Regions from separate parts of the Kitasatospora sp. NPDC086801 genome, predicted to be linked through region 2. Evidence: riboswitches for the same ligand, from Rfam matches in the RefSeq annotation. Region 2 holds a riboswitch; the other holds the start of a gene.
What was found. Region 2 has a riboswitch for glycine ahead of gcvT (glycine cleavage system aminomethyltransferase GcvT). Riboswitches for the same ligand answer to the same signal wherever they lie in the genome.
Positions count from the first base shown of each region.

Region 1: another riboswitch for glycine. It lies ahead of gcvP (aminomethyl-transferring glycine dehydrogenase); the one in region 2 lies ahead of gcvT (glycine cleavage system aminomethyltransferase GcvT).

Region 1 covers NZ_JBIVAX010000050.1:35,264-38,660, reverse strand. Annotated here, with positions in the region: gene ACIPLC_RS33570 (MFS transporter) at 1-85, opposite strand, end outside; gene ACIPLC_RS33565 (DUF2382 domain-containing protein) at 266-1,336, opposite strand; glycine riboswitch at 1,572-1,675, shown strand; gene gcvP (aminomethyl-transferring glycine dehydrogenase) at 1,914-3,397, shown strand, end outside.
Region 2 covers NZ_JBIVAX010000003.1:160,341-163,737, forward strand. Annotated here, with positions in the region: gene ACIPLC_RS05915 (enhanced serine sensitivity protein SseB C-terminal domain-containing protein) at 40-909, opposite strand; glycine riboswitch at 1,096-1,201, shown strand; gene gcvT (glycine cleavage system aminomethyltransferase GcvT) at 1,433-2,554, shown strand; gene gcvH (glycine cleavage system protein GcvH) at 2,666-3,040, shown strand; gene glyA (serine hydroxymethyltransferase) at 3,134-3,397, shown strand, end outside.

The DNA.
Region 1 (3,397 bases), on a different contig from region 2:
ACAGCATCGCCAGGATGAGGGCCGGCAGGACCCGGGCGCTGCTCTGCTTCTCGGCCGCGGTGGTGGGCTGTGGTGCCTCACTCACGGTTGCTTCCTCCCGTACATAGTGAATGAACTGAAGTAACCATGCCGGGAGATACTTCAGAGTGTCAAATATCCAGTGGTGACGCTTTGGCAAAATCGAAGGATTCCGGCCGGGCGGCGAACGGGGCGGGGCATGCCGAGGACCCCGGACCGATGGGGTCCGGGGTCCTCGGGCGAGGGGTCAGGCGAGCGGGCGCAGCACGGCCGGGCGGGGGGCCTCGGCTGCCCGGTTGGCCACCGGGGGCGTCGGGACGGCGGCGGTGGTGTTGTCGTGGATCTCGACGTGCTCGCGGCGCAACTCCTCCCGGATCACCTCCTCGGCGGTGTAGCGCTCCACCACCAGGCGGACCCGTTCGACCGGGGCGAGGTACTTGCGGACCACCGGGCGCTCCTCGCGCAGGGTGACCTCCTCCACCGCCTCGGCGATCTCCTTCTCGGTCAGGGAGGCGCGCTCGGCCTCGCTCACCGGCATCCGCTCCACCCGGACGCGCTCGCGGACCACCGGGACGCGGCGCTCGACCTGCTCGCTGGTCACGTACTTGCGCAGCTTCGCGGTGCCCACGGCGTGCCAGTCCGTGGTGATGTCCAGGCGCTCCTCGCGGCAGGTGATCTCCACCGGGCCGTTGGGGGGCGAAGAGGCCGGGCCGGTCGAGTGCCCCGGGACGGGCGAGCCCGTGGCCGGGGTCGCGGTGGGCGTCACGGCCGGGGCGGGCTGGGGCTTGGGCTCGGTCGCCGTGGCGGCGGCTGCGGGCGCGGGCGCGGGGGTGCCGAGGGTCCGCACGTCGGCCTCCGTGGCGGTGCTGGCAGGAGTGGTGGTCGGGACGGGGTCGAGGGAGTGGAAGGCGATGGGCTTCACGGGCCCGGCCGCCGAGGTGGTGCCGAAGTCGAGGTCGGGCCGCGCGGGCTGGTCGCCGTCGGGGCCGACCGGCCGGCCGTCCACCGGGGTGTCCAGGCCGTAGTAGCGGTAGAGCTGGAGTTCCTGGGCGGGCGACAGGTGCTGGCCCACGCCGAAGTCCGGCGACTCCTTCACCAGCGACTTGTCGTACGGCACCCGGAGCTCGTCACCGGAGAACTCGCTCGTGGTGAGCGGGACGAAGGCGTCCCGGCCGAAGATGCCGGTCCGGACGGCGGCCCACTCCGGCCGGCCGGTGGCGTCGTCCAGGTAGACCTCGTCGACCGTGCCGATCTTGTCTCCGTTGCGGTCGACCGCCTTGTGGCCGATGAGGTCCCGGGGGTCGATATCGGTTTGCACTCTTTCCTCCAGTGCGCTGCGCCTGCGGAACTCCCGCAGGAAGGCGGTCGGAGCACCCGTTCCGTCCGCCACTTCACACCAAAAGCCATGAATCGGACGGCCGCGACCGGGGTGGGGCCGGACGGGCCGGGGGCTGGGCCGTCCGGGTCACGTGCCGGTCACGACCGAACCGGGTCAGTGTCCTGACGCACCCGTGTTCGGACGGCCTCCCGCTGGTACCCTGGGCCGCGACCGCCGAGCCCGCTCGGGAGAGTCCCCGACCACGGAAAGCACTGGTCGGGGCGCCGAAGGAGCAACTCCTCCCCGGAATCTCTCAGGCATCCGTACCGTGTGGGGTAGGTCACTCTGGAAAGCAGGGCAGGACCGTCGGCGAGGGAGCCGACGGCCACCACCCTCACCGACGGTGCAAGCCGGCGGCGCGCCCACAGCGCACCGTGCGGGTGAAGCTCTCAGGTCCCGATGACAGAGGGGGAGGCCTGTCGGGTTCGCCCGCCCGGGTCGAACCGCTGTCCGCAGCGGCTCCGGCCGGACGGCGTGCGTACCCCCGCCGGTCCGTGACCAGGAGGCCTCGACCACCATGAACGCCCAGCCGAACGCGGGACGCCCCACCGGCGCCTCGACCCTCACCGAGCTTGAGCTGGCCAGCCCCTTCGAGAACCGCCACATCGGCCCCGACGACGCCGCGCAGCAGAAGATGCTGGCGTCCATCGGCTACGGCTCGCTGGACGAACTCGCCGCCACCGCCGTTCCCGAGGCGATCCGCTCCATCACCGGCCTGGACCTGCCCGGCGGCCGCAGCGAGGCGCAGGTGCTCGCCGAACTCCGCGAGCTGGCGAGCCGCAACCAGGTGCTCCAGCCGATGATCGGCCTGGGCTACTACGGCACCTTCACCCCGCCGGTGATCCTGCGCAACGTCATGGAGAACCCGGCCTGGTACACCGCCTACACGCCGTACCAGCCGGAGATCTCCCAGGGCCGCCTGGAGGCGCTGCTCAACTTCCAGACCCTGGTCTCCGACCTGACCGGCCTGCCGACCTCCGGCTCCTCGCTGCTCGACGAGGGCACCGCGGCCGCCGAGGCGATGGCGCTCGCCCGCCGCGTCACCAAGGTCAAGGGCGGCGTCTTCCTGGTCGACGTCGAGACCCTGCCGCAGACCATCGCGGTGATCAACACCCGCGCGGTGCCGACCGGTGTCGAGGTCGTCGTCGCCGACCTGTCCGAGGGCATCCCGGCCGAGATCGCCGAGCGCGGCGTCTTCGGCGTGCTGCTCCAGTACCCGGGCGCCACCGGTGTGGTCCGCGACCTCACCCCGGTCATCGAGCAGGCGCACGGCCTCGGCGCGATCGTCGCGGTCGCCGCCGACCTGCTGGCGCTGACCCTGCTCGCCTCGCCGGGCTCGCTCGGCGCCGACATCGCCTGCGGCACCTCGCAGCGCTTCGGCGTGCCGATGGGCTTCGGCGGCCCGCACGCCGGCTACCTGTCGGTGCGCGCCGAGTACGCCCGCTCGCTGCCCGGCCGCCTGGTCGGCGTCTCGGTCGACGCCGACGGCAACCGCGCCTACCGCCTGGCGCTGCAGACCCGCGAGCAGCACATCCGCCGGGAGAAGGCCACCAGCAACATCTGCACCGCCCAGGTGCTGCTCGCCGTCATGGCCTCGATGTACGCCGTGTACCACGGTCCGGACGGTCTGGCCGACATCGCCCGCCGCACCCACCGCTACGCCGCCGCCCTCGCCGAGGGCCTGCGGGCCGGCGGCGTCGAGCTGCTGCACGGCGAGTTCTTCGACACCGTCACCGCCGTCGTCCCGGGCCGCGCCGCCGAGATCGCGTCCGCCGCCCGCGCCAACGGCGTCAACGTCCACGAGGACGGCGCGGACCGGATCTCGGTCTCCACCGACGAGACCACCACCCGCGAGCACCTGGCCGCCGTCTGGGCCGCGTTCGGCGTCCCCGCGGTCGAGGTCGCCGAGGCCGCCGACGCGCTGCCCGGCGCGCTGCTGCGCCAGGACGAGTACCTGACCCACCCGGTCTTCCACAGCCACCGCTCGGAGACCGCCATGCT
Region 2 (3,397 bases):
GCCACCGCCACGGCGACGTGCCTTCGATCCGAACCCCGCTCAACCCCGCGCGTAGAAAGGGGGTACCCGGGTGAGCAGCCACTCGACCACCGGGTCGTCGACGAGATCGAGCAGTACGAGGTGGACGCCCCCCGGCAGCGGCACGGTTCCCAGCGCGCGGCCGAGCGCCTCGTTCACCGCGCCCGGGTCGGCCGGGGCCGCCTGGTCCAGCTGGACGCCCACGAACATCACGGTCGGCTCGCCCTCGATGCTGGCGAGCGCCCGGCGGGCGGTCAACACCCCGGGCAGGGCCGACAGTTCGGCCCGGCAGGCGGCCAGGAAGTGCTCCGGATCCTCCCCCGGCACCGGCTCGCGCAGCGCCACCCGGCCACCGGTCGGCGCCTCCTGGCCCTGGTGCTGGTGCTGGCCCTGGCCCTGGCCCTGGCCCTGGCCCTGGTGCGGCCCCTGCTGGTGCTGCTCCTGCTCCGCCCGGCGCTCCTCGCGCGGGCCGCGCCGCAGCTCCGCCACGCCCTGCGGCGGCACCGGGATGCCCACCGCCGCCTCCGGGTTGACCGCGATGCCCACGCCCAGCGGCAGCCCGCGGGCGAACTCCCAGGCCGGCGCCACCGCGAAGGCCATCCCCGGTGCCTGCCGCAGGAACACCTCCTGCGAGGAGAACACCGGTACGTACGGTTCGCCGGCCAGCTCGATGGTCGGCAGGTCCAGCGCGGGCCCCTGCGGGTCACCCCCGGCCGGCAGCGGGATCCACACCTGGCTGCGGGCCAGCACCTCGATCACCCGCGGCGTCGCCCCCGGGTCGCCCAGCGCGGCGGTCAGCACCTGCTCCAGCTCGTTGGCCGGCCACCCGCCGCCCGGCGGCGCCGACTCCGGCCCGCCCCACCCCTGCTGCTGCTCCACCGGGTACCCCATGCGCGCCTGATCCGCCCTCTGCCGGTCGGCCGCCCTCTGCTGCGCCGACGCGCAGCAGTCTAGGGCTGCGTCCGGGGTAGCGCGGTGTGACCGGGTCCCCTCTCCCGCCGTCGGCGCGGACGTGCCATGATGTGCGCGTTCGACGGCGCGGCGCGCCGGCGGACCGACAACTCCATACTGGCCGCTCGAACCCGCGCGGGAGAGCCCGGAGTGCCCCGTCAGGCGGCACAGCCGGCGCCGAAGGAGCAACTCCTCCCCGGAATCTCTCAGGCCCCCCTACCGCACGGGTTAGGCACATCTGGAAAGTGGCGCACGGCCCTGCCGCACGCCCACCCACGGTGCAAGCCACCACGCTGTCCTGGATGCTGGAAACAGCTTCGGGCAGGTGGGCGGTGAAGCTCTCAGGTTCGACGACAGATGGGGAGACCCACGCCGCCGCATGCCCGCGCGCAGGGTCGGCCCCCGTGCGGGTCCGGTTCCGGCGCGTGCACCCATGAGTGCCCCGACCGAGGAGTTCCAGGCCATGTCGTCCCCCCGCCTCACCGCGCTCGACTCGCTGCACCGCGCCCTCGGCGCGACCATGACCGACTTCGCCGGCTGGGACATGCCGCTGCGCTACGGCAGCGAGCGCGAGGAGCACCTCGCCGTCCGCACCCGGGCCGGGCTGTTCGACCTCTCCCACATGGGCGAGATCACCGTCACCGGCCCGCAGGCCGGCGAGATGCTGGACCACGCGCTGGTCGGCTTCGTCTCCGCGCTGGGCGTGCTGCGCGCCCGCTACACCATGATCTGCGCCGAGGACGGCGGCATCCTGGACGACCTGATCGTCTACCGCCTGCGCGAGGACGCCTTCCTGGTCGTCGCCAACGCCTCCAACGCCCAGCTGGTGCTGGACGAGCTGATCGCCCGCGCCAAGGGCTTCGACGCCGTCGTCACCGACGACCGCGACACCTACGCGCTGATCGCCGTCCAGGGCCCGGAGGCCACCGCGATCCTGGCCGGGACCACCGAGGCCGACCTGCCCGGTCTGAAGTACTACGCGATCCTCCCGGCCCAGGTCGCCGGCCGCGACGTGCTGCTCGCCCGGACCGGCTACACCGGCGAGGACGGCTTCGAGATCTTCTGCAACCCGGGCGACGCCGAGGCCGTCTGGCAGGCGCTGACCGCCGCCGGCGAGGGCCACGGCCTGGTCCCGTGCGGCCTGTCCTGCCGCGACACGCTGCGCCTGGAGGCCGGCATGCCGCTGTACGGGCACGAGCTCTCCACCGACCTGACCCCGTTCGACGCGGGCCTGGGCCGGGTCGTGCGCTTCGACAAGACCACCAACGAGGGCGCCTTCGTCGGCCGCAAGGCACTGGAGAGGGCCGCCGCCGAGGCCGAGGCCAACCCGCCGCGGGTGCTGGTCGGTCTGGTCTCCGAGGGCAAGCGCGTCCCGCGCGCCGAGTACACCGTGGTCTCCGCCGACGGCGCCCCGATCGGCCGGATCACCTCGGGCGCCCCGTCCCCGACCCTGGGCAAGCCGATCGCGATCGCCTACGTGGACGCGGCCCACGCCGCCCCCGGCACCGCCGTCGCGGTGGACGTGCGCGGCAAGCACGAGCCGGTCCAGGTCGTGGCGCTGCCGTTCTACAAGCGCGCCCGCTGAGGCCGGGGGCCGCGCCCGCCGGGGCCCCGCTTTCCCGACAGACCCGCGTCGAAGCCGTCCGTGCGGCGGCCCGCTTCGTCGTACCCGCTTCCCATCCTGGAGAATGACGCCATGAGCAACCCCCAGCACCTGCAGTACACCAAGGAGCACGAGTGGCTGACCGCCGTCGAGGGCGGTGTCTCCACGGTCGGCATCACCGCCCACGCGGCCGACGCGCTCGGTGACATCGTCTACGTGCAGCTGCCCGAGGTCGGCGCCGACGTGACCGCGGGCGAGTCCTGTGGCGAGCTGGAGTCCACCAAGTCGGTCAGCGACCTGTTCTCCCCGGTGACCGGGAAGATCGTCGAGATCAACCAGGACGTCCTGGACGACAACAGCCTGGTCAACAGCGCCCCGTTCGAGGGCGGCTGGCTGTTCAAGGTCCAGGTGGAGTCCACCGACGAACTGCTCAGCGCGGACGAGTACACCGCCTTCATCGGCGGCTGACCCGCTCGTGACGGGGCGGCCGCAGCGCGGCGGCCCGCCCCGCCAGGCTCCCCCCTCCTGCTCCCGTCTCTCTCCTCCCGGGAAGACCACACCATGACGGTTCTGAACCAGTCCCTGCACTCCCTCGACCCGGAGATCGCCGCCGCGGTCGACGCCGAGCTGCACCGCCAGCAGACCACCCTGGAGATGATCGCCTCCGAGAACTTCGCCCCGGTGGCGGTCATGGAGGCCCAGGGCTCGGTACTCACCAACAAGTACGCCGAGGGCTACCCCGGCCGCCGCTACTACGGCGGCTGCGAGCACGTCGACGTGGTCGAGCAGATCGCGATCGACCGCATCAAGGCCCTGTTCGGCGCC